4 regions of the Pseudogracilibacillus sp. SO10305 genome follow, and region 4 is predicted to be linked to each of the others. Evidence: riboswitches for the same ligand, from Rfam matches in the RefSeq annotation. Region 4 holds a riboswitch; each other region holds the start of a gene.
What was found. Region 4 has a riboswitch for thiamine pyrophosphate ahead of thiW (energy coupling factor transporter S component ThiW). Riboswitches for the same ligand answer to the same signal wherever they lie in the genome.
Positions count from the first base shown of each region.

Region 1 (7,999 bases), on a different contig from region 4:
GCCTTTGTTAATTCTGTTAAAGGGCGGACGAGTTTCCTAGCGATAAATAACATAGCAACCATACTAACAATCCCCATTGCAACAAACATTCCACCAAGTAAGTAATGAACTTCCGTAAATAGTAATTTAATATCGGGACGAATGAAAATGGCATGTCTTTGTCCATCTATTTCAACAGGTACCCCGACAGTATTTGCTGTTTCATCTGAGAAAAAACCTGTAACGAATGTTTCTTTTGGAAAATCACGCATCCCATGATAAATAGTGCCATTTAGTACTTGTTCTATCGCATCACCTGATAAATTATGTTCCCGAAAATCAGCTCCATAAAATGCTGTATCTCCATCTGGATCGATATGTAAAATTTTATAGCCAACATTAGCAGTAGTCCGTAAATAATTCTCGATATGATCGGTCGTTGCCATATATTCGGCCATTTCTTGCGCAATATGGACATTTTTTGTATCATTATTTTCTTTTAAATATTGATGATAAAAAGTGTTGACAGCTAAAAAGGCAATAATCATACTACCGATCATAATGACTGCGGTAAAAATGAAAAACTTACTATATAAAGATCGAATCATTGTGCAACCTCTAATTTATAACCAACTCCACGTACCGTAACAATTTTAATTTCATCTGTAATCGGACGTAGTTTTTCGCGAATTCGTTTAATATGGACGTTTAATGTTTGATCGTCTCCCTCATAATCGATTCCCCAAACTCGTTCAATTAAAAACTCTCTTTCAAACACATGGTCTGTTCGTGAAGCGAGTACAGATAATAATTCGAATTCTTTTAATGGAAGGAATAATGTTTTATCGCCAACTGTAACATCGTAATTTTGTTGGTTAATGGTCATAGGACCAATGTTGATCAGTGTATCGACAGATTTGTCATACCGACGTAAAATTGCTTGCACGCGAAATAGCAATTCCTTCGGTTCGAAAGGTTTTACGACATAATCATCTGATCCAGCTAAAAATCCTTTTTCTTTATCTTCCAATTCTCCTTTTGCTGTTAATAAGAGGACGGGAATATCGTATGTGCGTAATTGTTTCGTTAATTCATATCCGTCCATTTTTGGCATCATCACATCGACAATCGCAAGGTCAGGAAATTCTTGTTCAATTTTTTCCAAAGCATCTATACCGTTGTTTGCTTTTATCATTCGGTAATTTGCTCGACTTAAATGAATGCTAACAAGGTTTACAATTTTTTCGTCATCGTCAACGACTAAAATTTTATTCATACAATCGTCCTTTCCAACGGTTTTGTCATCATTTTATTAAAAAGATTGTTGCTTGTTCTATTATTGTTTATACTAACAATAACATAGATTTTTAAGGGAGAGAAAAATGATGGTAGAAAATATTGCGCAATATATTGATCATACATTATTAAAACCTGAAAGTACGAAGGAACAAGTAGAGCAACTATGTAAAGAAGCGAAAGAATATAATTTTGCCACAGTTTGTGTGAACCCTTATTGGGTAAAATTTTCCGCTGAACAATTAGCTGGAACAGATGTCGGAGTGACGACAGTAATTGGGTTCCCGTTAGGTGCGACGAGTACATTTACAAAAGTTGCTGAGACACGTGATGCGATTGCAAATGGTGCAACCGAAGTTGACATGGTGATGAATATCGGAGCATTTAAATCAGGTGATGATGTTGCTGTTTTACAAGATATGGAAGAAGTGGTTCAAGCGGCAAATGGTTTAGAGGTAGTGAAAGTAATTTTAGAAACAGGTTTTTTATCTCCTGATGAAATTGAACGTGCATGTAATATCGCGAAAGAAGCAGGGGTAGACTTCGTTAAAACATCGACAGGATTTGGACCTGGAGCTGCAACAGTAGAGGCAATTGAACTGATGCGTCAAACGGTAGGACCAAACATCGGAGTAAAAGCTTCGGGCGGGGTACGTGATGCAGCATCAGCGAAGGCGATGATTGATGCAGGAGCAAATCGAATTGGAGCAAGTGCTGGTATTGCAATTGTAGAAGGAACAGCAAGTGACACAGATTATTAATATAAAGGTATGAATAAATGGTAATGTTTATCAAAAAGATGAACATTACCATTTTTTTATATGACAGAATTTAGAAGTTTTCTAATTGGAAGTAGTGTATTCCAAGTAAATAACGACATAAAATTTATCTGAAATTTTAAAAAAATACTGTACATAATTTTCAAATTATGCTATTCTTCATTTGTGTCAACTTAAAAATATTTAGGTTTACACAAAGGGGTGGAATCATGAAAGCGAATCAAACGGTAAAAATTGTGTACGGTGGATTATTTATCGCACTTACTGCCATTGGAGCGAATATTACAGCGATTATGCCGTTTTTAGTCGTTGGAGGGGTGCCTATTACATTGCAAACATTTTTTGCTGTATTGGCTGGACTTGTTCTCGGGAGTCGTTTAGGAGCATTTACGATGTTCGGGTATATGTTAATTGGATTGGCAGGTGCACCTGTATTTGCACAGTTTAGTGGGGGTGCCGCAAATTTATTAAGTCCTACTTTTGGTTTTATCATTTCATTTATTATCGTTGCGTACATATGTGGGAAACTAGTGGAATATAAGCAGACAAAGTCAATGTATATAGTTGCATCGTTGTTCGGAATGTTATTTATTTATGTTTTTGGAACGAACTGGCTATATATGGCGTATAAACTTTGGTTTCAAGCGCCAGAAGGGTTCCACTACGGAATTGCATGGTTATGGATGATTGTTCCATTGCCAAAAGATATTGCTTTAGCACTTGTTGCAGGTGTATTTGCATATCGATTAGATGCTATTTTAATGATGCAAAAAGTTCGATCACAATCATAAAAGAAAGGAAGATGTACGATGGAGAATAGAAAATATTGGGCTCAGTTAGCAGATAAAGTAATACAAGGATATCAAATTACGCGAGACGAAGCGATGAAATTTTTGCAATGTCCAGATGAACAGGTGTTAGCATTATTAGATGGGGCATATCAAATTCGCCACCATTATTACGGCAATAAAGTTAAATTAAATATGATTATAAATACGAAATCAGGAGCTTGTAGTGAAAATTGTGGGTATTGCGCACAATCTATTGACTCTGAGGCACCGATTCAACGATATAAAATGATGGATAAGGAATCGATTTTAGCTGGAGCAGAACAAGCGAACAAATTACAATCAGGAACGTATTGTATCGTGGCAAGTGGACGTGGCCCGACAAATCGTGAATTGAATATTGTCGTCGATGCTGTGAAGGAAATTAAGCAAAATTATGATATGAAAATATGTGCTTGTTTAGGTATTTTAAAAGAAGGGCAAGCAGAACAATTAAAAGCAGCTGGTGTCGACCGTTATAATCATAATTTAAATACATCGAAAAAACATCATGATTATATTACGACGAGTCATACGTATGATGATCGTGTATCCACTGTAAATAAAGTGAAAGATGTTGGGATATCTCCATGTTCTGGTGTCATTGTCGGAATGAAAGAAACGAAAGAAGATGTAGTAGATATGGCATTTTCTTTAAAAGAACTCGATGCGGATTCCATTCCAGTTAACTTTTTACATGCGATTGATGGAACAAAATTAGAAGGAACGAATGAACTGACACCGACATATTGTTTAAAAGTGTTAGCATTGTTCCGTTACTGCTGTCCAACGAAGGAAATTCGTATATCTGGTGGACGAGAAGTGAATTTAAGAAGTTTACAACCACTTGGATTGTACGCTGCAAATTCAATTTTTGTCGGGGATTATTTAACGACTGAAGGACAATTAAGTACAGCAGACCACCGAATGTTAGAAGATTTAGGATTTGAGATTGATTATGGTCATGAAAAAGCGAGTGTATAAAAACTTTATTGTTTGAATGTATGAGCATGAAAACGAGAGTTCGACATAAAACATAGCGAAATAAACCTTTGACTTGTTTGATCAATGATCATGCACATGTCAAAGGTTTACTTTTGCAAAACACGCTATAGTATATACTAAAATCTTGCTTAAATGATACATTGTATATGATTAAAAGACATGACTTAATGAGGTCGAACTTCTTACTTTTTCATAAAGAACGTACAGCTTTTTGAATGTTTTCAGCCTTCGTAATTGCAGAAATAACTGATACTCCGTCCGCCCCAGCATGAAGCACATGAAGGGCATTGTCAGGTGAGATACCACCAATTCCGACGATGGGAATATGAGGGGTTAGTTTCCTTAATGTTTGAATCCACTCTATTCCAACAGGTTGCAGTGCATCTGATTTCGAAGTTGTACTAAAAACAGGTCCAGCACCAATATAATCAATATATGCAAGCGAGCTTTTTTCATATTGCTCCATATTGGAAATGGATAAACCGATCCATTTATGCGGGTATTTTTCACGGATTTTTTTAACAGGTTCATCTGATTGACCAACATGAATACCGTCAGCCTGTAGTACATCCATTAATTCAACATCATTATTTATTATAAAAGGGATATTTGCTTCCTTGCAAATTGCTCGTAATGCTTTACCAAGGGCAATTTTTTCTTCACCTTGTAAACTGCCTCTTCCTTTTTCACGAAATTGATAAATGGTTATTCCACCTTGAATTGCTTCTCGCAAAGTCGCTTCTGGTGTTCTATCTTTGGGGCAATCTTGACTTCCCATAATGAAGTATTTTCGTAATACATTTTTGTTCATCTTCTTTCGCTCCTAATCGATGTGATGTAATGCATCTAAAAAGTGAACTTGAAAAGTCCCTGGACCATGGACATTTGAAGATGCAATTGCTCGCTCCGCTGCTTTTGTATAAAATTCGATTATTTGATAGGTTGCTTTAAAATGGTCTACCTCACAAGCTAAATTCGCTCCAATAATAGCACCTAATAAACAACCTGCACCAGTTATGCGTGTTAACATTTCATTACCGTGTTCATTTATATATGTTTCTTTTCCATTTGAAATAACATCTTTTTCACCTGTAATCACAGCGATTGTTTGGAAAGTTGTTGCTACTTTATTAGCGATTAATTTTGTTGTTTCTACTGGAGGATCGACAGAATCAACGCCTTTCATTGCCACTTTTTCATCAACTAATGCTGCCATTTCCCCTGCATTTCCTTTAATTACAGTGAAGTTTATTGCATTTAGAAATTTGAGGCAAGCTTGTTTTCGAAAAGAAGAGGACCCGACTGCTACAGGATCTAATACGATTGGTTTTTGATGATTATTTGCAACAGTTCCAGTAGTAAGCATTGCTTCCATATCCGAATCCATTAATGTACCAGTGTTAATTAAAATAGCATCTGCTTTTTTAGCGACTTCGCTAACTTCCATCGGGTTATCGGCCATAATAGGTGAAGCACCAATAGCGAGTAACCCGTTAGCGGTAAAGTTTTTTACGACATTATTCGTTAAACAGTGGACGAGAGGGGCCTTTTTCATGATGTTCTCATGAATGTTCATACTTGTCTCCCTCTAATTGCCCAATGTTTTGTTGGCCCACTACCAGCGCCAAGTGGAATAGATTCTTCAATGGCAGCTTGGATAAATTCTTTTCCCTTTTCCACTGCTTCATATAAAGAAAGACCTTGTGCAAGATGGGCGGTAATGGCTGCTGAATACGTACAACCAGTCCCATGTGTATCTTTTGTATCAATTCGTTTCTTTGTAAAGACATGCATGTCGTTTCCATCATATAAGAAATCTGTAGCATCGTTATCTTTACTTAAATGGCCTCCTTTTACGAGCGCGGCTTTTGCTCCATACGTATGAACAATTTTTTCGGCTGCTTTTTTCATATCGTTGAATGTCGAAATTGTCATGTTCGTTAAAAATTCAGCTTCTGGTAAGTTCGGTGTAACAACGGTCGCATAAGCTAGTAATTCATCACGTAAAAAATCACGGGCCTCTTCATTAATTAAAGGGTCTCCACTTGTAGCAACCATAACAGGATCAATCACGAGTGGAAGATTTTTTCCGTCGAGTTTTTTCTTTATTATTTTCATCATATCAATGTTCGCAATCATACCTGTTTTTACAGCATCTACAGGAACGTCTGAAAACACAGAATCTAGTTGTTGTTCAATCATATCTAAAGATATATGTTCGATTGCTTGAACACCTGTTGTGTTTTGTGCAACGACAGATGTGACAATGCTCATACCATATGTTTGTAATTCTTGAAATGTTTTTAAATCAGCTTGTATTCCTGCACCCCCTGTAGGATCTGTACCTGCAATGGTTAATGCGCATGTAATATCTTTCATTAAAATTGCTCCTTTATTTTATTTTTAGGGATGTACATGACGTTATAATACGTAAATTTTCCCATAAAAAAACCAGATTCCTCGTGAAAGAATCTGGTTCGACTGCAAAAAAAGTCATGGATTCCTACTTCCCTCCGCTAGTTCGAACTAGATCAGGTTCACGAGGGTTAGAAATATCACGTACTTCTTCTCAGCCTTCAACGAAAAAGGCACCCCTAGTAGATTTCTGACTCTAGTATAGCAGATTATGTTGTAGTTGTCATAATGAGGTTGGGGGAGAGGACATTATCATTTTATTCGCACGTATATATTTCGCTATGTTTATGAAAAGTTACTAAAGTTATATAGAATGTTAAAAATTTATTAAATATGACTAAAAATCATGTATTTTTCCTTGTGAAATGATACAGTTAAGTATATATAAAATAAAAAGCGAGATGATACGATGAAAATTTGGATGAGAAAAATTGCCGTTGCATTCGTCGCTTTCATAACGTTAGGTTTATATGTTCCGTCATTTGATGTAGATGCACATGTAGGAAAAGCAGAGAAGACGTTTGATTCGTCTAAAGCGAATATTATTGCGGAGCAAATAACTACATATGATGTTGAGGAAGAGGATGTAGCTGCCACATTAATGGAAAAAGCTATTGCACAAACGAGCGTTAAATTTGGACCGAAGATTGAAAATCAACTAGAAAATGAGTTTCAAGAAGTAATTTTACCGAAAATGGAAGAAACTTTAACATCTATCTTTACAGAAGCGGGAGAAGATAGATTACCGTTTTATGAAATTACGGAAAACCCTGCAAAAGGATATGGCGAAAGAATATTTAATGTTTATGATGTAAAAGACGAAAAGATAATTGCGAAGTTTCACGTTCGTCGAGATTTTAAACCGCAAGAAGGATACTGGTTTAATTTCCATTATCATTTAGGGAAAGATCAGTTTGAAACACATTATGAACTAGGCAATATTTATTGGGATAAAAACATGCCACCGAAATGGATGGCGCAATAAAACGAAAAACACTTTGTCATTGGTTAGAAAAATGATAAGGTGTTTTATTTTTGTCAATTTTCCGCCACATATTGGTCAAAGAAGGTCATTTTTTATTGACAGATGACACCGTGTCATCTATAATGAAATAGAGTGGAAGTGACATTGTGTCATTTTGACTTTGTACTTAGGAGGAACTTGGATGCCGAGACAGACTTTTTATAATTTACCTACAGAAAAACAGGAAGTATTAATTGAAGCGGGAGAAAAAGAATTTTCACGAGTTCCATTATTTGAAGCTTCCATTGCGAATATTGTAAAAGAGGCGGGTATTCCACGCGGTAGTTTTTATCAATATTTTCACGATAAAGAAGATTTTTATTTTTATATATTAAATCAGTATGCAGATGAAAAAAGAAAACGATTTATTCGTTTATTAGAAAAGCATGACGGGAATATATTTTATGCAGTTAGTGATTTATGTGAGGATTTGCTTATTCGTATTGATATGACGAATGACAAACAGTTTTTTAAAAATATGTTTTTACATTTAGATTTTGAGACAGAACGTGCTTTTTTAAGTGATATGAATTATAGCGTACTTAGTGAACAATATAAGGAAGTAAGGGATCTCGTCGATACGACAATGTTAAATGCAGAAAATGATGAAGAATTATTTCATATGATTCAAATGTTATTATCTATGATGTTAGGGAACATCGCACGTAAATATG
Region 1 is NZ_JAXHDE010000008.1:31,574-39,572, forward strand. It holds gene SPD45_RS07960 (sensor histidine kinase) at 1-587, opposite strand, end outside; gene SPD45_RS07965 (response regulator transcription factor) at 584-1,255, opposite strand; gene deoC (deoxyribose-phosphate aldolase) at 1,365-2,036, shown strand; gene SPD45_RS07975 (biotin transporter BioY) at 2,264-2,845, shown strand; gene bioB (biotin synthase BioB) at 2,864-3,865, shown strand; gene thiE (thiamine phosphate synthase) at 4,077-4,697, opposite strand; gene thiM (hydroxyethylthiazole kinase) at 4,710-5,462, opposite strand; gene thiD (bifunctional hydroxymethylpyrimidine kinase/phosphomethylpyrimidine kinase) at 5,459-6,265, opposite strand; TPP riboswitch at 6,378-6,492, opposite strand; gene SPD45_RS08000 (YpjP family protein) at 6,711-7,286, shown strand; gene SPD45_RS08005 (TetR family transcriptional regulator) at 7,468-7,999, shown strand, end outside.
Region 1: linked by a shared signal. The riboswitch ahead of thiD (bifunctional hydroxymethylpyrimidine kinase/phosphomethylpyrimidine kinase) and the one ahead of thiW (energy coupling factor transporter S component ThiW) in region 4 are both predicted to bind thiamine pyrophosphate.

Region 2 (7,999 bases), on a different contig from region 4:
ACCGTACACCGGAAGGATTATTAGACTTCCGTCGTTTCGGGGGAACACAACACCACCGTACAGCATTCGCAGGAGCAACTACAGGACAGCAATTATTATATGCTTTAGATGAACAAGTTCGTCGCTATGAAGTAGAAGGACTTGTGACAAAATATGAGGGATGGGAATTCTTAGGCGCTGTAATTGATGAATCAGGAATAGGCCGTGGAATCGTCGCTCAAAACATTAAAACACATGAAATTAAATCATTCCGTTCAGATGCTACTATTATGGCAACTGGTGGTCCTGGTATTATTTTCGGTAAATCAACAAACTCTGTAATTAATACTGGTTCTGCAGCAAGTATTTTATATCAACAAGGTGTAAAATATGCAAACGGTGAGTTCATCCAAATTCACCCAACAGCAATTCCTGGAGACGATAAATTACGTCTTATGAGTGAATCTGCTCGTGGAGAAGGTGGACGAGTTTGGACATATAAAGATGGAGAGCCTTGGTACTTCTTAGAGGAGAAATACCCTGCATACGGAAACTTAGTTCCTAGGGACATTGCTACTCGTGAAATCTTTGATGTCTGTGTAAATCAAAAATTAGGTATTAACGGTGAGAACATGGTTTATCTTGACCTTTCTCATAAGGATCCAAAAGAACTAGACATTAAATTAGGTGGAATCATCGAAATTTATGAGAAGTTCGTTGGAGAGGATCCACGTAAAGTACCAATGAAAATCTTCCCAGCAGTTCACTATTCAATGGGTGGAATGTGGGTCGACTATGATCAAATGACAAATATCCCTGGTATTTTCGCAGCAGGTGAATGTGATTACTCACAGCACGGTGCAAACCGCCTAGGTGCTAACTCATTATTATCTGCTATTTTTGGTGGAATGGTTGCAGGCCCAAGTGCGATTGAATATATCGATGGATTAGATAAACATGCAGAAGATTTACCTGCTTCTTTATTCGAGAAATATGAAAAAGAAGAACAAGAGAAATTCGATGCATTGTTAAACATGAAAGGTACAGAGAATGCGTACCAATTACACCAAGAACTAGGTCAATGGATGACAGACAACGTAACTGTAGTTAGAGACAACGAACGTCTAAAGCAAACAGATGAAAAACTTGTTGAACTACTTGAGCGTTGGGAAAAAATTGACATCGGTGATACGTCTACGTGGAGTAACCAAGCTGTTATGTTTACACGTCAATTAAAAAATATGATCCACTTAGCTCGTGTTATTACTTTAGGAGCACTTCAACGTGATGAGAGTCGTGGTGCACACTATAAACCAGAATTCCCAGATCGTAATGACGAAGAATTCTTAAAAACTACTATCGCTGAATTTGATGCGAAAGCTCAATCACCAGTTATTTCATACGAAGATGTGGATGTTTCTTTAATTCCACCACGTAAACGTGACTATACAAAATCAAGTGAAGGGAGCAAGAAATAATGGCTGAACAAAAAACAGTAACGTTTATTATAACGCGACAAAACGGCCCTGATTCGGCTCCATATGAAGAAACGTTCCATGTTCCTTACCGTAAGAATATGAACGTAATTTCAGGACTAATGGAAATCCAAAAAAACCCAGTGAATGCTAATGGAGAAAAAACTTCTCCAGTTCAATGGGAAATGAACTGTCTAGAAGAAGTTTGTGGTGCTTGTTCTATGGTTATTAACGGAAAAGCAAGACAATCATGTGCTGCTTTAGTTGATAAATTAGAACAACCAATTCGTTTAGCACCTATGAGCACATTCCCGGTTATTCGTGACTTAGTAATCGATCGTAACCGTATGTTTGATGCGTTAAAACAAGTAAAAGCTTGGATTCCTATCGATGGTACACACGATTTAGGACCAGGACCACGTATGCCTGAGAAGAAACGTCAATGGGCATATGAATTATCTAAATGTATGACTTGTGGTGTATGTTTAGAAGCGTGTCCAAACGTAAATGATAAAAACGACTTTATCGGTCCAGCAGCTATTTCTCAAGCTCGTTTATTCAACTCTCACCCAACAGGTGATATGAATAAGAGTGATCGTTTAGCTGGTTTAATGGAACCAGGTGGATTAGTTGGCTGTGGTAACGCACAAAACTGTGTGGAAGTTTGTCCAAAAGGAATTCCTTTAACAACTTCTATTGCAGCGATGAACCGTGCGACAGTAGTACAATCATTTAAAAACTTCTTCGGAAGCGACAACGCATATTAATAATTAATAAGACTAGAATTCATTCGGATTCTAGTCTTATTTTATTGGCTCTTTGTCAAATGGTGTTGGTGACCCTCTTAAAGTCATCTAATATGTAATTGTGTGGAGCCAATAAGAATAGCGTGAATATGTCACTTCGGAAATGTACTCCGCTTTCCGCGTGCGGCTGCTATGCCAAGCTCAGGCTTTGCCTTATCTAGGCCTTTTCTCACGCAGGAATCTACGTACATTTCCTACGTTTCATCTGGCTGTTTATATGCTAGTTTCCTCTTCCTTTGTAGCTTAAACTTCAAGGGAGGAGGATTTTTTACTTTGTATGATTAATCTCCATTTAAAGTGTAAAATGATTCTCTTTTTGAAATTATGAAAGTTTCGATATTATAAATGATACTCTAACAATGTACAAAAACGATTGGATAAGAAGGGCATGCGGACAAAATATGATTGGTATTGCATAATATTTCCGAGGTGAATATTATGCATATGCAAATTGATATTAATATAGTGATTGAAATTAATACGCTGATGTATACGTCAATTTAGCTGTGATGAATTTAGTTATTCTTCCTCGATATGCTTTAATTCTACAGCATTTTCTTCGACTTCGATGTTCTTATCTTGTATATCAAGCAGTAATTTTATATTTCTAGAATAAGACAAGTGATTTCCCGCCTGGATTTGGTTTTGGTCGACTTTAATTCTAAAGGGAAATTCACTGGCACGATATATTGTAGAGTCTTATTTAATATATTTGATCAATGAATAAGACAACGCTTTCATTATTTTTGAAAATGTATTATAATGATTGAACAGTCATTCATTATAAATAGGAGTGAAAATATGAGTTTAGACAATTTAACAGTTCAAGAAGTATGGGGAGAAATTGATCGTGTTGCTAAAGAGAATAAATCGATCATAGAAACAGTGAATGGAAGTTTTGTGTTCGAAATTAAAGCAGGGGAGGAAGTAGTGTATAGCCTAGAATTGACAGAGGGGATTGCAACTATTACAGAAGGGAAATTAAATGATGCCCAATGTACACTTGCGATGAATGAAAAGAATTTTAAAAAATTACTACAAGGTGATTTAAATGCGACTGCTGCATTTATGACGGGAAGATTAAAAGTAAAAGGGGATATTGGACTCGCATTAAAGTTAGAAAATATGTTGAAGAAGCTATCTTTTTAAGGAGGGATTTATATGACAAAAGCACCGTATATTAAAAATTTTAATCGTTGGAAAGAAGAATTTAAATATCACGTACCTATAAAAATTCGATTTTCTGAAACAGATATGTTTGGTCATATGAATAATGTATCTCCGTTTATATATTTTGAAGAAGCGCGTATTGAATATTTTAAAGCGGTTGGCTTGTTTCAAGATTTTGATAAAGTGGAAGATGTTCCTGTCGTAGCAGATTTACAATGTGATTATTTAAAACAAGTATTTTTTGGAGAAACTATTCAATTATACGTGAAAGCGAATCGAATTGGGAGTAGTTCATTAGATATTCACTATATGGGTGTGCAAGAAAATGGAGATGTTTGTTTAACAGGTCGTGGTTCCATCGTAAATATTAATAAGCATACTGGAAAACCAGTCGCAATTAGTGACGAAAATAGAGATAAAATTTTAACGCTACAAAACTGACGATATATGTCAGTTTTTTTGTTATATGGTATGATATTTATTGAGGTGTATACAGTGAAAGAGGAAGAATTAACCCAATTTGCTACCCAATTTTTACGTACCAATTTTCATATCGACTTAACCATTCCAATCGTTCGGAATAATCGTCTTCGTTCTTCATATGGTAGATATGTCATGACGAATAAACAACATCCAGTTCGTATCGAAGTTGCAGGGAAAACATTAGATTACGGTACGGAAGAGGCAATAAAAGGCATTATCAAACATGAATGCATTCATTATGCATTACATATGCAAGGTCAATCGATGCGTGATGGCCATCCTGTATTTGAAAAAACATTACGAAAACATAATGCTCCTAGTACAAATACGATGAAAATTGGTTTATTTTATCTTTTTCGTTGTGAAACATGTGCACGTACTTATGAAACAAATCGTAAACAAATAAGTAAAACGCCAAAAAAGTATCGTACAAAATGTTGTAATGGAAAAATTACCATCATGGAAACTAGGAAATATGATGGAAAACATTTTTCAAAAGTATCACATTCATTTACTTGTTGAAACGTTAGAAATGTATTAGCATGGATATGGGAGTATTTTGAAAATTTCAACATTAATGGAGGCATATACATGGCAAGCGAACGTTATGAAAAAGGAATGGACGTATTAAAGGATTTTAATTTAGTAGATCAGCATCATCCGGAAGGACATATGGATATTGGAGCAGGTTTTAAAGATTTGGCACCAGATTTAGAAGATTTTGTAGTGGAGTTTGCCTTTGGAGATATTTATGGTAGAGAAGGCATTGACCCAAAACAAAAAGTATTAGTAACAATGGCATCATTGGTTGCCCAAGGTATCCCACAAATTGAAATGCATGTAAAAACAGGAATTAAAGTTGGATTAACTCCAGAAGAAATTGTTGGTGCAATTATTCATATATTACCATATGCTGGATTTCCAAAAGTTTTAAATGGATTAAAAGCAGTACAAAAAGTCTTCAATGAACAAGGAATTACTGTAAAAACGAAATGAAGCATTAATTAATTGAATAGAATCACTAGGGGTGTTTTTAAAAACTGAGATGAGGTTATCCTCAAACCCTTTGAACCTGAACTAGTTCATACTAGCGTAGGAAAGTGTATGATTGTATGTATTTGGAACGAATTCTGTTTTTTTTACATACTATTTTGCTATAAATACGCAATTTTCCTATGAATATTAGGGGAATTGCGTTTTTTAATGTTTAAAAAGGAGAGGGAAAAATGAAGAATCATAAACAGATGCATATTGGAGTATTAGTGATAGGTTGTGGCCACCATCAGGCTGCATGGTTAAGTTCGGATTCAAGTGTTGAACGTGTTGGAGATATTGCATATTATCAAGAATTAGCTCAAATTGCAGAAAAGGGATTGTTTGATGCTGTGTTTTTCGCAGATAATCAATCGTTTCAAGGTATTAGTGCGAATGTTATGCCGGCTTTTTGGTTTGACCCCATTGTGAATTTAACTGCTATATCGCAAGTAACGAACTATGTTGGTTTAGTATCTACTATTTCGAGTACATTTTCCAATCCATTTACAGCTGCGAGGCAAATTTTAAGTTTGGATCATGTGTCTGGCGGGCGTGTTGGTTGGAACCTCGTTACATCGATGACAGATTTAGAGGCACAAAATCATAGTATGGAAAAACTGCCAATTCATGCGAAACGTTATGAAAAAGCGGCAGAATTTGCAGATGTTGTTACAAAATTGTTCGATTCATGGGAAGAAGCAGATTTTATTCATGATAGAAAAACGAAACAATTAATGCGTCCAAATAAAATAAACCCAATAAAGCATATTGGAAAATACTTTCAAGTGCGTGGGCCGCTAACGACTCCAAAAAGTCCACAAGGTCGTCCGGTACTGATGCAAGCAGGTGCATCGAATCCGGGAATTACATTAGCAGCCGAATATGCTGATGCGGTTTATTCTGTTTCATGGAACCGGAGACAAGCAAGGGAGTTTAGAGAAAAGATGGATCAAGCTGTTTTGGAACGTGGCGTGAGAAATAGACATATTAAAATTTTTCCGGGGTTAGTAACGTATGTTGGCAAAACTCGAGAAGAAGCATTTGAGAAAAAAGCGAAATTAGACAAGCTGTTGGATACAGACACTATTTTAAATCAATTAAGCATTTTCGTCGGACAGGATTGTTCTAAGTGGGATTTAGATAAAAAGGTGCCAGTCCTTCCACCTGTTGAGGAATTTTCTGGACCGGTAGGACGTTATAAAACTATATTAGAAATTATTCGTGATAAAGATCCGACCGTAAGAGAATTATTAAGTTATTTAAATGCTGGTGGGGGCCATTTTACTTTAATTGGAACGCCCGAGGAAATTGTCGATGAAATGGAATTATGGTTCAAGGAAGGGATTGCAGATGGCTTTAATTTAATGCCACCTTCCTTTCCACATAGTTTAGAAGATTTTGTAGAATTGATCATTCCTGAACTACAGAAACGTGGATTATTTAGAACCTCCTATGAAGGCTCAACTTTACGTGAACATTTTCAACTGGAAGAATAATAGAAAAACCGACTTTCGATAGTGAAAGTCGGTTTTCGTTATAATGATAATTCCCCCATTCTAACAAGCTCTATCACTGCCTGTGCACGACCTTTTACACCCAACTTTTGGATAACGTTTGAAATGTGGTTTCGGACAGTTTTTTCAGATATGAATAGTTCTTCTGCGATTTCCTTTGTTGTTTTGTCTTGTAAAAGTATCGTAAATACTTCTCTTTCACGTTTTGTTAGTACGCTTTGTTGGTGAAAGTTTTTCGAGTCGTTCAAATGGTCCCCCTCCTTGCTGTCGGTGAGATGCATTTAGAAGGGAATTATTTAGTCAGTTTATTTTATGAATAAATGTACGAAAAGTGCGTAAAATGAATGATTTATACGTTTATCCTTTGTTTGATATGACATTTGTCACATAGAAATGATGACATTTACGTCTAATAAAAAGATTTTCACTCTCTTATACTAAAATAGGACGCCTATGAGGGGGAGAAAAATGTCAAAAGAGAAAACGAGAAAATTACATCAACAAGTAAAGCCGTATACATTTGCGGATCATAAAAAAAGTACGATACAAATTTTTAATACGATTGTGCCGTTAATTGCTACTTGGATTATCGCATATATAATGGTACCAATTAATATGTATGTAGCGATTGGCTTATCGGTGATAGCAGCAGGACTGATTGTTCGTACATTCATTATTTTTCACGATTGTACACATGGTTCTTTTTACCATGACAAACGAAAAAATAATATGTTAGGAACGATTACAGGAGTGTTAACGAGTTTTCCATATGAAAAATGGAAACGAGAACATGCGATTCACCATGCTTCTAGTTCTAATTTAGATGAACGTGGCATTGGAGATATTTGGGTAATGACAATAGAGGAATATGAGGAAGCAACAAAATGGGAAAGATTGAAATATCGTCTATACCGTAATCCGATTATTATGTTTGGGTTTGGTCCGCTATATTTAGTGCTTGTGTCAAACCGACGTAATAGAGCGGATGCGAAGCAAAAAGAGAAAAATAATACGTATTTAATTAATGCTATATTACTTATAGGAACGGTTTTAGTTATCGTTTTTGTTGGTTTCGTACCATTCTTAATCGTGCACGGAATATCGATTTATATTGCAGCCGCATTAGGTATCTGGTTATTTTATATTCAACATACGTTTGAAGATTCGTATTTTGAAGAAGAATCTGAGTGGAATTATGTGAAGGCAGCAGTAGAAGGAAGTTCATATTATGAGTTACCAAAATTTTTACAATGGTTAACAGGAAATATCGGCTTCCACCATGTCCATCATTTAGCACCACGTATACCGAACTATTATTTAGAAGAGGCACATGAGACGACTCCAGATTTACAATACGCAACAACGATTACACTTAAAACGAGTCTAGATTCCTTGCGTTATAAATTATATGATGCAGAAGCACAAAATTTTATTACCTTTAAAACGTGGAAGCAGCGTCAGCGTGAAAAGTTAAACGAAACAAAGCAAAATCGTGTGGTAAAACATTCGAACAAAACGAGAATCAATTAATAGACAT
Region 2 is NZ_JAXHDE010000022.1:24,499-32,497, reverse strand. It holds gene sdhA (succinate dehydrogenase flavoprotein subunit) at 1-1,457, shown strand, start outside; gene sdhB (succinate dehydrogenase iron-sulfur subunit) at 1,457-2,221, shown strand; gene SPD45_RS13645 (SCP2 sterol-binding domain-containing protein) at 3,062-3,409, shown strand; gene SPD45_RS13640 (acyl-CoA thioesterase) at 3,422-3,871, shown strand; gene SPD45_RS13635 (SprT-like domain-containing protein) at 3,926-4,435, shown strand; gene SPD45_RS13630 (carboxymuconolactone decarboxylase family protein) at 4,505-4,909, shown strand; TPP riboswitch at 4,927-5,029, shown strand; gene SPD45_RS13625 (LLM class flavin-dependent oxidoreductase) at 5,140-6,444, shown strand; gene SPD45_RS13620 (helix-turn-helix domain-containing protein) at 6,483-6,710, opposite strand; gene SPD45_RS13615 (fatty acid desaturase) at 6,931-7,992, shown strand.
Region 2: linked by a shared signal. The riboswitch ahead of SPD45_RS13625 (LLM class flavin-dependent oxidoreductase) and the one ahead of thiW (energy coupling factor transporter S component ThiW) in region 4 are both predicted to bind thiamine pyrophosphate.

Region 3 (7,999 bases), on a different contig from region 4:
TTCGCCGATATAATGAATCATTTGCGCTTTTAACGATTCCTTTGCGACGACTGGAACATCAAGGGAGGTTACTTTACCGTCAGCTACTTCCTTTCGTACACATATTTCTGGTAAAAATCCGATGCCAGCATTTTCTAGTATTAATCCTTTCGCGGTTTCTAAACTATCTACCTCATACGTAATCGTCGGTACATGAGCAGCATTGAAAAATAAATTTTTCACTTTCGTCCAATCTAATGACCCACATTCATAAAATACGATCGTTTCCTCTTGTAACTGTTCCATGCTTATATTTGGCACATTTTCAAAATGATGTGGGTGGGAGACGAATAAACGAATCGGTGTTTGTAAGATCGCCGTTTTTTCTAAAGATGGATGGGCACTCGCCCGCACAAAGCCAACATCTACTTCCCTGTGCAATACTTTACTTTCAATTTCTTCCGTCGTTCCCGTATGCATCGTAATTTGGACATTCGGATAGGCTAATTTAAATTTTGGTAAGACGTAAGGCATGACATAGTTGGCGATGAGTCCAGTTACTCCAATGACAATATGGTCTGTAGCCGCGGTTTCCTTCATTCGTTTCTGGCCACTTTTGTATGCCTGTACGATCGATTCAGCATAAGGAATAAACGCTTTTCCTTCTTTCGTCATGACGAGGGACCGTCCGACTCGTTCAAATAATGCGACATTCAACTCTTTTTCCAATGTACGAATGCGCGAAGATACAGATGGTTGCGTCAAAAACAATGCCTCTGCCGCTTTATTTACACTTCCAAAATGATGCACATATAAAAAAGCTTCTAAGTTTTGAATATTCAACGTAGAACCTCCTAATCATTAATTATTATTAAGTATATCAATTTACTACGAATAATCTATGAAAAAGAATCTAGCATGATACTAGATTCTTTAAAATTGCTTATTAAATATTTTCAAGTATCCAAGCTTATAAGAAATAAATGCACCTACTACTAGCATACCAATCATCATCGCGAAAAATATCCAATCGCGTGCCGTTACATAAGTTCGATGATAGTACGTTCTGTTCCGGTCGCCAGTGAAACCTTTTGACTCCATCGCAATGGCGACACGTTCTGCTTTTCTTATCCCATTTGCCAAAAGTGGAATCGAATAGCGCTGAAATTGATGTATTTTTCCTTTTATCCCTTTCAATCTCCCAACCCCACGAATTTGGTGTGCTTTTTGCAATAATTGAAATTCATGTTGAAATACTGGTAAAAAACGATATCCTGCAATAATACCGTATGCAAACTTCGGTGGCAGTTTACATTGATGAATAAAGCTCATCATGAGCTGTGTCGTATCTGTCGTAAAAATAAACATCATGGACATCATTAAAAAACAGAGCGAACGAAACATAATACTTAACCCTGTTTGAAGGCCGCCAGTCGTTAAGGTCATCCAACCAAATGTGAAAATAACATCCCCACCAGCAAAACCATCATTTGCATACAATGCAGCCGTCCAACCGAAGCCAAATGAAAGCAATAAAAATATAGCGAAAATTTTCACTCCTTTTTTCAAAGGGATTTTCCCATAGCCAAATGTCATAAGCAGTAAAAATAGGAGATAAAAAAGTGGTGTAAACCAATCATAAAAAAGACTGAGACATAATCCTGGCACTAAAATCGCCAGCAACTTCACAACGGGATTAACTTTTTTCATCCTATCTCTCCTATTCTCTTACATTGCGCTTTTTCTACTTCGAATGGACGACGTAAATGGGCAGCGTGTAATAGCCCTTCCTCTTCCCATAATGTGTCAGGGGTGCCATGAAAGGCGATTTCCCCTTCATGGAGCACGTATACCGTGTCACTCATTGCAGCAAGATCCATATCATGCGTGACGATAACGATCGTAATCCCTTTCTCTCTTAACTCAAACATCGTATGTATTAGCCGTGCTGTTGTTTCCGCATCTTGCCCGAATGTCGGTTCATCAAATAATAAAATATCTGGCGTGTCATCAAGTACGGTTGCAACACTTAGCCTTCGCTTTTGCCCTCCACTTAACGAAAATGGATTCCGATGTTTTTCCTCTTCTAGTTGAAAATGTTCGAGTAAATAGGTGGCGGTCGCCTCCATTTTTTCTAGTTGTTCGTCATTTAGCCGCATGGAAAAGACGAGTTCATCATAAACCGTATCTGTTATAAACTGATGTTCCGGATTTTGAAACACGAAACCTAATTTATGCCGCAGTTTCATTTCTTTCCATTTTTGTAAAGGACGATGTTGAAAATAGACTTCCCCTTTTGTCGGGGTCATAATGCCAGCCATCAACTCAAGTAAAGTCGATTTTCCGGCCCCATTTTTTCCAAGGATAGAAATGAAAGCCCCTTTCGGAATAGCCATATAAATCTGTTGTAAAATGGTCCGCGCTTTTCGTTTATATGTTATATCTTCAAGGCGCATGACGGTTTCATTGTCTTTAGGATGCTCTTGTTTTTGTGCGGTCGGAAGCTTGCGAGCATGCAGATCGATTCCAAAAGAATGTCTAGAGAACTTCTTCGGTATAAAAATGCCCGCTTCTTCCACTTGTTCCTTATAAGTCGTAAACATTTCTTCTGGGGATGCATCTTGTAGCAAGCGACCATTTTTTCCTAATAATAAGACACGGTCTGTCATATCCAACCATGCATCTGCTTGATGGTCGATAATGAACACACTCATTTGCCGTTCTTCTTGAATTTGTTGAATAAGTTTTATGAATGATTCTGTTGCATGTGGATCCAAATTAACGGTTGCTTCATCTAAAATAAGCAATGTCGGCTCCAATAAAAGAACTGCAGCTAAAGCAATTTTTTGTTTTTCTCCCCCAGATAATTCGTGTAGTTTCCGATATTTAAATTTTTCCATGCCGACTAGTAAAAGTATCTCATCGATTTTTTCGTCCATTTCATGTTCACGGATCGCCATATTTTCTAATGTAAATGCTAACTCATCGGCAACATGGATCATGCAAAACTGCGCTTCAGGATCTTGAAAAACGACACCGATATGTTTGCTCCAAGCACCAGCTTGTGCGTCTTGCAAATGTGCTCCACGAAACATTATCGTGCCAGCTGTTTCTCCTTCCACCGCTTCTGGGTATAGCCCATTTAAACAGAGGGATAACGTGCTTTTACCAGAACCACTCGGACCCATGAGCAATGTCACTTCGTTTTCATGCAAGATAACATCTAGTCCTCGTAAAATAGGCTCATCCAATGATTCATAAGCAAACGAAAAATTTTCTATCGTTATAAATGGCAATTTTTTTGCATGTTGATTGTTTTCGTTTGAATATTTCTCGTTTTCCACACGCTTATGCTGCATCTTTTTCACGTTTTTTTCTAACCTCCTTGCCTAATGCATAACCATCTAATACACCTGTAAATGCTAACTTATCTGCTATCCATTTTCCGAGTACTCCACTTAGAAATGCCCCACTTATTAACCGAATGGAAAGCATGCCGATAAGCACGGTTGGAGCAAGAGCCATATTTCCAGAAGCGAATAATTGATAAATAAAACTATATATAGCTGCTATCATTCCTGACAAAATTAGTACGCGAAGGTGATAGTTTTTATATTTCGTTAATAGAAATGCCGTCTCAATCCCTGCTCCTTGGACAAGCCCAATTAACAAAATCTTCGCCCCACCAGGACCCCCTGCTAAAATTTCAACCCCCGCTGAAATAATTCCTGTAAAAAGAGCTGCCCCAGGTTTTCGAATAATATACATGGCAACGACAGATCCGATAAACCATAATCCAAATACAAATTCAAAACTAAATGGCGCAAGTCCGATCGGGGTTAATATATTTCGTAAAGTAGATGCAAACAAAACGAAAAACATATATAGTACCCCAGCAACAACCGAAATAATCGACAACATTACAATTTCTTTCAACTTCCAATTTTTCGTCATACGTCCATACACTCCTTGATTATTATTATTTTTGTCGTTCCTTTTTTGATCGCTCCTTTCTTTTTCACAAATAAAAAAACTGCATTCCCGATTAGGAAATGCAGTCGAATATATAAATATACAAAAATAACACATATACTGTATATGCCCGGCCACACTTCCCCACGCTAGTATTATCTAGATCGGGTGCCAAGGGTCAAGGATTACCTTTCTCAGCCATTCAACATAGCTCCCCTAGTGCTTTTTAAATATATGAAATTTTATAACTATGATTGTACGGGATTCCAGAGGAACTGTCAAGCTCCCTTCTTAATTTCACTGATCGTAAATACGAGAAAACGGACACAAATAAATGTAAATGAAATGAAACAGCTCTAATTACCTGTATGACGAGGATTTATACGACTTCCTTCGTTTATACGGTGTTCCCAAACTTTTTTGTATTATGTTATAATATTTGAATGGAACGATACGATTGTCATCACTATGATATCGTTCCATTTATTGCTCAATAAATAGCTATTGAATACAAGTATGTGAGGTTAGGAGAATATATAACATGGCAACAAAAAATATTATCGTAGAAAGAAATGTTCCGGCGACGATGCGGGATGGAACGACCTTATATGCAGATATATATCGTCCGGAAAAAGAAGGGACATATCCGATTTTACTTACGCGCATCCCATACGGAAAACATGATCCATTTTATTCGCATCGCTATTTAGATACACATCGTTTCGTTGATCACGGATATATCGTCATCATTCAAGATGTTCGTGGACGTTTTGCATCTGAAGGTACATTTTCGATGTTTACGAACGAAGCGAAAGATGGATATGATACGATTGAATGGGCAGCTCACTTACCATACTCAAATGGAAACGTCGGGATGTTTGGCCTTTCTTATTATGGATACACACAATTATTAGCTGCAACAGAAAAAGCGCCACATTTGAAGGCAATTTTTCCTGCCCAAACATTAAACGATAGTAGATCAGGTGCGACATATCAAAACGGTGCCTTTCTAGTCGGCTTGTTTCAATCGCTCATTTTAGGTACATTCGTGCCAGACTTATTAAAACGAACATATAAGGATGACCTAGCAACATATTATCGTATGATGCAAAAATGGGCACAAGAAGTCGACCAAATTGAGAAATGGTATGAAACAAAACCTATCAAAGATTGGTCTATTTTAAAAGAGTTCGGTTTAGAAGGTGATTTTCTCGACATGATCACACATGAATTAGACGATGATGCATTTTGGGAAACATATAGCTTATTAGAGAAATACCCGAACATACAAGTTCCTGCGTATCATCTTGCTGGTTGGTATGATTGCTTTTTATATAGTACGATTGAAAACTTTAAAAATATGCGTGCTAAAACTGATTATATGCAAAAATTAGTGATTGGACCGTGGGCACATGGTAATTTTGGACATGTGATTGGGGACCGTTCATTTGGCATGAGTGCGTCCGAACATTTCATCGATTTAAAAGAAGATTTAACTGCATTACATATCCGTTGGTTTGATCATTGGTTAAAGAAGGAAGATAAAGGTTTCGCTGAAGAAGCTGCAGTTAAAATTTTTACTATGGGTGTGAATCAATGGCAAGAAGCTGATGAATGGCCATTACCGAATACCAACTATACACCGTTTTATTTGCATAGTAATGGAAAAGCAAATACACGTTTTGGTGACGGTCATTTGACAACGGAAAAACCAGAGAATGACGAGAAACATGTCGATCAATTTGTATACGATCCAACGAATCCTGTTCCAACAACTGGCGGTGGCACACTATATGAAGGAGTGGCAGTCGAGGGACCATACGATCAACGCACGGTAGAAGAACGTGAAGATGTGTTAGTGTATACCTCAGATGTCCTTGACGCACCATTAGAAGTAACTGGACCTGTTTCCGTAAAGCTGTGGGCAAAAACAGATGCAAAAGATACAGACTTCACAGCAAAATTAGTCGATGTTGCCCCAGATGGAACAGCTTATAATTTAACCGATGGCATCATTCGCGCTCGATATCGTCATGGTAATGAAAAAGCAGGTGATGTGGACGGTGCAATCATTCCATATGAAATTAACTTGTGGGCGACGAGTAATGTTTTCAAACGTGGTCATCGCATTCGCGTCGAAATTTCATCAAGTAATTTCCCACGTTTTGATGTAAATCCGAATACGGGTGAAACTGTGATCCATTCAGATGATATGCAAACAGCGACACAAACAATCTATCATAATGAAACATATCCATCTCATATTATGTTACCAGTTATCCCGAACGTAAAATAATATAAATGAACATTATAGTAGTATCGATATGCACCCCTTTTGTTTAACGAAAGGGGTGCTTTTTCCTATTGTTTACGTCATCGTCTGTTTCATTTTATTTGCTACGATAATAATGATCGGTGTGCCAATAATTGTCGGCGTTATCCAAAAGAAGACGGGCGATAAATTAGAAAAAAGTGGTTGCTCCGAAATATTTACTACAAGGACTGCAGTGACAATACCGATATAGGAACCGATCATGCCTGCAATATGTCGAACAATCCAATTTTTTCTTCGTCTTTTTCCTGCCATATAACCGAATAAAGCAAAACAATATGAAAAAATCGCAATATAAAATAAATAAGATGATGCCTCCCAATGGATGATGGACGTGACAATAGCTGAAATAAACACTACTACATAGGAAGTATGGTAGATCTCCCCTAAATACGTATGCCAACCACGGTGTTTTTTTGCAAATACTGCCATAAGGCCAACGAGCAAACAAATACTCCCAGATACAATATGTAATACGATAAACAAACTAAATACAGTCATTGTTTTCTCCTTTATATTTTTTAAATGAATGGGTTAACTCCAGAAATCGTTTCGTCATTTAAAGGAAACGATTGTACCTTAATTTTCTTTTAGAAACTTTAAACCTTTACAAGCTTATCCTACAAGCTAGTTTTTTTGTGACTTCGATGATTTGATTAAGAATTAAGTCATCATCTGTTTTATATTAATTTTTCCGTAAAATTTTCTCCAGTGTTTTTCCTTTGGCCAATTCATCAATTAATTTATCTAAATAACGAATTTCCTGCATCAACGGTTCCTCAATCTCTTCCACGCGAACCCCACAAATGACTCCCTTAATAAGTGTTCTCGCCTCATTCATTTCTGGTGCATGTGCAAAAAACGTTTCAAAATCTGTTTGTTTATCAAGTTCTGTTTCGAGTTGTTCCTGACTATAACCTGTCAACCATCGAATGATTTCATCTACTTCTTCCTTTGTCCGCCCTTTTTTCTCCGCCTTCGTTATATAATGCGGATACACGCTCGCAAAACTCATCGTATAAATTTTATGTTTTTTCATTTAAACTCCTCCATTCATTCATCGCTAAAATATTCAATGATAATCGTTCAACTTTGTTGCAATTTTTTCTATATAGATCATTTGTAATTATTTTTAGTATAGCATTATTTTATTGTATCGCTATATAAATGTGGGAGCAAATTCTCACTGACGAACGCACGCAGTGGATCGTACAAAAAATCCCGTCACCATATGTAAGATGACAGGATTTTTTTGCATGGAAAAGCATACATTCAGCTAGATTTTAGTAATCTCGTATTAGATTACTTGGCACATACTTGGCACGAAACATTTTTCAGCAAAAAAACCCTCATCACAAACTTTACTGTGACAAGGGTTTTCGTGTTTTAACCGATCGAACCTTCCATCTCGAACTTAATTAGGCGGTTCATTTCTACTGCATATTCCATTGGTAATTCTCTTGTGAATGGCTCGATGAAGCCCATGACGATCATATCTGTTGCTTCTTGTTCTTCCAGTCCTCTACTCATTAAGTAGAATAACTGTTCTTCTGAAACTTTTGATACTTTCGCTTCGTGTTCAAGAGAAATATTGTCATTTAAGATTTCGTTGTACGGAATCGTATCTGACGTTGAAATATTATCTAAGATTAACGTATCACACTCAATATTCGCGCGTGCTCCTTCTGCTTTACGTCCGAAGTGAACGATACCGCG
Region 3 is NZ_JAXHDE010000002.1:83,407-91,405, forward strand. It holds gene SPD45_RS03030 (LysR family transcriptional regulator) at 1-822, opposite strand, end outside; gene SPD45_RS03035 (energy-coupling factor transporter transmembrane component T family protein) at 913-1,689, opposite strand; gene SPD45_RS03040 (ABC transporter ATP-binding protein) at 1,686-3,338, opposite strand; gene SPD45_RS03045 (ECF transporter S component) at 3,328-3,933, opposite strand; TPP riboswitch at 4,076-4,179, opposite strand; gene SPD45_RS03050 (CocE/NonD family hydrolase) at 4,493-6,247, shown strand; gene SPD45_RS03055 (DUF2306 domain-containing protein) at 6,320-6,784, opposite strand; gene SPD45_RS03060 (DUF2200 domain-containing protein) at 6,969-7,322, opposite strand; gene sufB (Fe-S cluster assembly protein SufB) at 7,670-7,999, opposite strand, start outside.
Region 3: linked by a shared signal. The riboswitch ahead of SPD45_RS03045 (ECF transporter S component) and the one ahead of thiW (energy coupling factor transporter S component ThiW) in region 4 are both predicted to bind thiamine pyrophosphate.

Region 4 (7,999 bases):
ATTCATCTACCGTTTTTAGGACTGGGGCACCTCGTTTGAATGCCTCATCAAGTTTATTTAAACCCTCCTTGATGATGCCACCACCTCCACCACCTAAAATACAACCACCATAAATAGCATGAATGCCATCTTCTTTCGTTAATTTTCTAGCCATATATATTCCCTCTTTCTATCTTGCTTTCCATAATGATGTAAAGAAGCTATACAATGCGTCTCCTGCAATAAAACCAGCTGCAGTAGTGAACATTGCACTTTCAGCAGATTCGCCACCAACTCGTAAAATAATTAAACGAATAATAATACCAGCGATTACCGCCCAACCAGCTAATGGATTGACAATTAATAAACCTGTCGCCAGCATAATTCCCATTTGTCGTTTAGAACCACCAATTAATTGAATAAGCGCACCAGGAATCGCCCATAACAACAACATTAACCCAACATTTCCTGATAAACCTGATTCAATCGTTGCCGCATATACATGGTTCACTGGAGGTACTAAATCTTGTTGGAAAAAACTATCATGGAATAATGTAACCATTGCAATCGCAACCCCGAATCCGATTGCAGCACTTTTTAATTGTAGTCTTCTTCCGAATAATTCCTCTTCAACAGATTTTCCTGAACGTAAAATTGCACCTGTTTTAAAGTCATATCCGAGATCCGCAAATGCTGGACCAGTTGCAGCTGTGTAACCAGTTAACATCGCTAAAGCAATTGGTGGAAAACCTAGTAGCATCCCGACTAATAACGATATTAATGTAACCGCAAATGCTGGGAACCATCCAGAGTGCATCGCAGCAATCCCAACGATAATTTCACTTACTAATGCTGCCGCTGCTGCAAACAATACGAATAAAATTAACTGGTATACTGGCATCTCTGCATATAAACCAGCAAGTACTGCAACAACTATGGCACCTAAAACATAAAATAAATATCCTAACGCAAAACCATTTTTAACGTCTTTATCTGTTCTCGAATTCGTACTTTGATCATCCTTATTTTTTGGTTTACGTAAAATAACGATAAACTGAATTAAAGCAATCATCCCTGCACCAATCATCATTCCATGTGGAACGTATAATGCATCTAAATCTACATTGAATAATGGAACAGAATATGCACGTAATAATAAACCTATACCAAACATCGTTAATGCAACGATATTTCCAATAAAAGCAACCCCGAAAGCTGACATGGAAATACCGAAATGTGACCCAAGAAGCCCACCAAAAATACCTAATCCTAAAAACTTCGCTTTTTGTCCACCTTCGTCTCCTGCTTTTAATGCCTCAGCCGTTGCTACACCCGGTGCCCAAATTTCATTGGCACTAAATAATTTTGAGTCAAATACACGATATAAAATAAATACATCGACACATAACGCAATCCCCGCACCAATTAACATCGGTATAATTAAATCTGGCATTCCTAATACAAACGGTAATCCTATTGGGATTAATAAACTATTTGCCGCACCAAATGTGGCCGCCGAAATAGTCGTTTGTATTAAGTTTTGATTTTCTAATGTTTTATATTTATAAAACATTTGCAAAGGAATTCTAGCTACTAACATCGCAATTAATGCACCAATAATGGATGTATTTGGTGTGATTCCTAATGTTGTTATTAACTGCATTCCAATAATCGCACCAAGTATGGCTACGATAGCCGAGAATAAAATAAATGATAGATCAAAAGTTCTCTTATTTTTCACTGTAATTCCTCCTATTATTGAAGCTTATAGGCAACTGCCTGAGCTTCGACTAAATCCACCATCGGTATTGTGACTCGATCTTTTGCAAATTGTTTTAAATGAATGGTAGAAAAGCCTGTACAAGCAAATAAAATAACATCTGCCCCTTCTTCCTTCATACGATTCATCAACATAACTAACTTATTTTTTGCATCATCTGAAAATAATGAAACTGTATTTCGTAATGTTGGTTCATAATGATATGAATAAAAATGATTCCCTAATACTTTTAAGATGTTTGGCGGAGCTTCCTCTGTAATTCCGATGACTCCTACATTATCTCCTAATGTCTTCGATATATTCGCTCCTACTGCTCCCGCACCATATACTGGAATTGATACAGCTTGTTTTACCTCCTGCAAAGCCGGGTCTGCCGCACAACTAATTGTTAATGCTTTATATTTCCCGCTTTTTTCCATTCCTCTCGCCAGCTCAACAATTTTTGGAATAGCTTCCTGCTCTGTCTGAGCATTATAAATTCCTTTCGGTTGATCCATGATACATTTCGTTTCACTATCTATCGATAAAAAATCACGCATTAATTCTCCATGTTCTGACAAAACTTTTCCTTCACTTGTTAATACACGGATGATTCCTAACATATATATCACTCCTTTCCTCTCGTATCCAATGCGACTTTTCGAATCTTTCTCTAAATATAATATATTCAGATTATTATGTATATACGCAAAATGAGCGTAAAAAAAGGAAGGCAAAGCCCTCCTTTTTCTCACTGTGAGCAATATCAATCATTCATCATATAAAAACAAAACTGAAGGGAAAAGATTGTTTTTGCATCATTTAAATCTATATTCATTATTTCTCGTATTCGTTTTAAACGATATGTGATCGTTCTTCTATTTAAATACATTACTTTCGCTGTTCTTGAAGCATTGCAATTTTCGGCTAAATAAACTTTTAATGTTTCAATCAAATCCGCTTCCATTTGTTGAAGTGGAAGCATCATGTAATGAACAAAATCATTTACATGTGGATCCTTTTGCAAATTTAATAAGATAGAGGAAATACCTAATTCACTTTGGTCATATACAGTTGAATTTAACCCTAAGTCTTTCCCGATTTCAATAACTTTTGCTGTATTATCAACTTTTTCTATAATGGACGTTGTATCTATAAAAGGATAACTTATCCCTATCTTTACATTCTCTAATAATGTTCGAGGTTGCTGCTTTTTCCATTGGTGTTTCAATTCGATGGATGTCGCCTCACGATGATTTATCCAAACGAGCACAAACACATTTTCATTTCTTTCCATCACAATATAATCTTTCACTTCGGTTAAATGTTTCATCATATTTTCAATATGGGAAAGTAAAATTAACGATTTTCGCAAAAAGGTATGATATCCGATGGCTTCTGTTATATTTAATTGGTCTAAATGAATGACCATTTTTAGATCCTTTTCGTCCTCTAGATAGTTCCATCTTTCTATAAATTCCCCTTTTTGCATTTGTAGACTAACAATTTCAGCCATCATAGTAATGTGAATTTTATCTACTAACCGAAATATCTCGGTGTCCATTAACAATTCTTTTTGTTTGTTCCTTTCATATACAATATGGAGAAGTCCATATTTCTTCCCTTTCGCAAAAAGAGTGACAACCATTCTTTTTAATGCCTCTGAATATATACAAGCATGTTTTTCATACGTTTCAAATTCGGTATTAAATTTTTGTACGTACATCTCTGTCTGTTCATATGTTGGGAGGGAAAATAGTGTGAAATCATTTCTCCATTTATCGCTTTTTAATTTATGTGCACAATATAACAACTCGCCGTTCATGTTTTCTATATACATAACTAACCCGAACGATTTATAAATATCTTGCAAAATCGTCGTGACATTTTCATAAGACTTTCCTTCAATTTCTTCGATCAATCGATCATCTGTTGATTGTTGTAATTTTGCATATAACGGCGTTAAAATGTCAATATAAGGGACATCTTTTGGTAATGTAATAATAGGAAAATGATGTTCCTCCGCCAATTGAACAATGGATGGAGGGATTTCATCAATAAATCTACCTAGCTTTATGATGAGTCCACTTGCCTTTAATTCGATGAAAGATTTTACTATGTTTATTTGAGCTTGTTCATCATCTTTAATCGCGTAAAAGCTTGTTAAAATAAGCGTCTCTTTTACATTCCATTTATCAACATGAGGAATCTCCATCACTTCAATATATTTTACCTTTTTATTTAAACCTTTCTTCCCGTACCTTGCCTCTGCTTCAAACTTTTTAATGATTTGCATTACTTCATGAACCATCATTTTCATACACACCCTTGATATGTTTGTCATCGGTATACTCATTTTGCTATCTATACTATAATTATATAAGTATTTTTCCTAAGATGAATACTAATTAGTATTAGAAGAAAGGTTTTATTTTAAAAATTCCATCCTTATAGTGAATATATCTTTAAAGTTATTTATTTTCGATAATTGCTTTTGCTTGGCCACTTTGTTTTAAACGAACGACGATAAACCAACCGATCAAAGCACCTGACACACTACTCACTAAAAATGACGGTAAGAAGAAAAATATTCCAAACGATGTCCCCATAAATAATGTTGCTAAAGGAATCGATGCAAATGATCCTAAAATACCTGTCCCGATGATTTCACCAATAACTGCCGCACTATGTTGGTTCCATTTTTTATATAAATAACCTGCCAAAAACGCACCAATCATCCCGCCAGGAAAAGCTAAAATCGACCCTAATCCTAGCATATTTCGAATTAAGCCAATGATGAACGCGATGATTACAGCTGGTCCAGGACCGAGTAAAATCCCCGCAACAACGTTAACAGCATGTTGGACAGGATACGCCTTAGCAAAACCTGCTGGAAACCATAAAAATTGTGAACCGATAATACCTATTGCAACAAAAACAGCCATAGTCGTCATAAGTCGTGTACGATTCATCTTCTATTACACCTCCTTGTACGATAAAATAACGATAAAAAAGACCACACCCCGACGTCGGAATGTAGCCCTCGATTGTTTTTAGTATAAATATCTTGATGGCCAACACTTCCCCACGCTAGTATTACCTAGATCGGGTTCAAAGGGTCAGAACAATAACGCTCCTCTCAGCCATCCGATAGCTCCCCTAGTGAAATATGGACTTTTCAATTTTATACTATCATACTATTTAATATTGTAAAGGTCTTCTTATTCTTCACCTACTTCTAATTGTTCCAATGCTTTTTCTGGAATGTCTGTTTTTTCTACTTCTTCATATGTGACTACTTCATCTTTTTTATAGAAAATTTTTAAATAAGCATTCTTTTTTAATGAGTGATTCGCTGTAAAAGATAATAATAAACTATCTCCGTTTTCATCGTAGCCTTCTAATTTATATTCATAACGTACATTCCCCTGTTCTTCATAACTATCGCCTTCATCTTGAATTAGTACATAATACGTATCTGCACCAATAGTTTGAATAGATGATGTACAAGCCGATAACAAGCCTACGACCAATATCATCATACTTATCGTTAATAAACGTTTCATTTTTCTCATCCTTTTCGTTCCGTTTCATTCTATACATAGTATAGGATGAAATTCCGTGCTGTAACATCGATTTCCCTTACGAATAAGCGTTGTAGGCTTACAATATTGTAAGATTAAATAAAAGTGTTCGCATACGGACATCACTCTATTCGCGAGATATAGGAACGTTAAAATAAAATTTCCTTAACTTCCTAAACGGTCTTCTTGCACATTACTAGAAGGTGTAATCATAGTCGACTTATGTAAAATTTTATACACTCTAGGTGCAAATAAAGCTGCTGCGACAATCGTTAATAAATCAACAGGCAAATATACGAGCATTACAAGCCACGTTCCAATATAAGTGACACTTTCTTGTGTATCCATAAAAAATGATAAAGCGAGATACATATAATTTGTTCCGATCATATAATTAAAGAAAAGCCCGATAATAGAGGCCAATATGAACGTAATTAAAGTAGGGTGTTTTTTAGATTCGATCACTTTCCCAGTAACATAAGCGGTGAAAATAAAAGAAATAATAAACCCAAATGTCGGACTTAATACAGCACCTAATCCTCCTTTAAATCCAGCAAAAACAGGAACGCCAATTAATCCAACGAAAAGGTATACAACCATTGCAAGCGCTCCACGGCGACTACCAAGTAATGCACCTGCCAAAAAACAAAAAAATGTTTGTAATGTAATAGGAACACCACCTATTTGTAAAAACGGTGCCCAAGCAGTAATATTTGCCCCGATACTCATTAAAGCGACAAACATTCCGATTAAAGTAATATCAATGACACGAATTTGTTTGTTATTTTTCAATGATATCCTCCTTTTACTATAAAAGTTCAACTTGGTTTCACTATTATTTTGCGAAAAGATTAAAAGGGATTAGTTCATCCATCTTTTCTACAATATAAGTAGGATTAGATGTTGTAAATTTCGGTAATACAGCTAACACAGGAATATTTGTCATCTCTTCAATTAATGCAGGATTCGTTTGTTCTGCTATCCCCTGTTCTTCTTCCGCCCCGTTCAAGATAATGCCTGCAATATCCAATCCCATACTTTGGGCCACTTTTACCGTTAACCAAATATGATTTACTGTACCAAGTCCCGTTCTTGCAACAATTAATATTGGAAAACCTATCTCTTTCGCAACATCTGCAACTACATAGTCCTTCCCCAAAGGAACCCCAAGTCCCCCTGCACCCTCTACAATAAAATACTCATGCGTTTCTTTTATGTTTTTCCATGCTTGCATAATCTGAGTCAAAGATATATGTTGTCCTGCCCTTTTCGCTGCAACATATGGTGCTAACGGCTCTGCAAATTGAAAAGGAGTAATTTGTTCAAACGTATTACGATCTCCAGACATCGTTTTCAAGATAGACGTATCACTTGTAGGATTTTCTCGACTTTCCCCACTCAACATTGGTTTAAATACGCCAACATCTTTTCCATACTTTTTCAATAGAGCTGCCATACCGCCACCGACAAAAGTCTTTCCGACATCTGTATCTGTTCCTGTAATAAATAACCCATTCTGTTCCATCCAACCGCTCCTCGTTCTTCTTATTTCGTCGAACCGACTGTAGTTTCTCGTTTCGTTGTTACATTTTGAATCGCTTCTTTTATAATGCGAATCATTTCCCGAATTTCTTCCTCTGAACTAGAAAGGGGCGGCATAAATACAATATTATCTCCTAAAGGTCTAGTTAACATCCCAAGACGACGCATTTCCAATGACACCGCATATCCTACACGTTCTTCCCATGGGAAAGGTTTTTTTGTTTCTTTTTCTTGTACTAACTCAATACCGACCATGAATCCGAGCTGTCTAATATCTCCAACATAATCCAATTCATGTAGTGAAGTTAATTCCGCTTCAATAAAACTGGACTTCTGTTGCACTTGTGCCACTATATTTTCCCGTTCAAATAAGTCTAAGTTTGCTAACGCAACAGCGCATCCTAGTTGATTTCCGGTATATGAATGACCGTGAAATAACGTTTTCATATGAATGTAATCATCGTAAAATGCTTCATATATTTCCTCTGTTGAAATTGTTGCGGCAATAGGCAAGTATCCTCCTGTTAATCCTTTACCGACCGTCATAATGTCTGGTACAACACCTTCATGATCACAAGCAAACATTTCTCCCGTTCGGCCAAATCCTGTAGCAACTTCATCAACTATGAGTAATACATTATATTCCGTACATAATTTACGAACTTCCGTTAAAAATCCATCCGGCATTAAAATCATCCCAGCTGCTCCTTGCATCATTGCCTCGATTGTTAAAGCAGCAATCTCATGATGATGATTTTCTAATGTCTTTTTTAATTCTTTTAAACACTCTTCCTTACAAATGTCCGGATCTCCACTTGGGTGACGATATACATATGGAAAAGGAACATGAAAACTTTCAAACATTAGTTTTTCATAAATTCGATGAAACGTATCTACTGCACCGACACTAACAGCACCAATCGTATCACCGTGATACCCATTTTTCATCGTAATAAACTTATCTTTTCCTTCTATATTTTTATTTTTCCAATATTGATATGCCATCTTCAATGCAATTTCGACTGATGTAGCACCACTATCGGAATAAAAAACACGTGTAAGTCCTTCTGGTGTTATATTAATTAATCGTTCTGCTAACTCTGTCGCTGGTCGATTCGTCATTCCAAGCAATGTC
Region 4 is NZ_JAXHDE010000010.1:48,357-56,355, forward strand. It holds gene SPD45_RS09205 (DUF917 domain-containing protein) at 1-154, opposite strand, end outside; gene SPD45_RS09210 (OPT/YSL family transporter) at 170-1,720, opposite strand; gene SPD45_RS09215 (aspartate/glutamate racemase family protein) at 1,735-2,361, opposite strand; gene SPD45_RS09220 (PucR family transcriptional regulator) at 2,505-4,052, opposite strand; gene thiW (energy coupling factor transporter S component ThiW) at 4,210-4,710, opposite strand; TPP riboswitch at 4,804-4,909, opposite strand; gene SPD45_RS09230 (YxeA family protein) at 4,960-5,304, opposite strand; gene SPD45_RS09235 (biotin transporter BioY) at 5,488-6,114, opposite strand; gene bioD (dethiobiotin synthase) at 6,158-6,847, opposite strand; gene bioA (adenosylmethionine--8-amino-7-oxononanoate transaminase) at 6,868-7,999, opposite strand, start outside.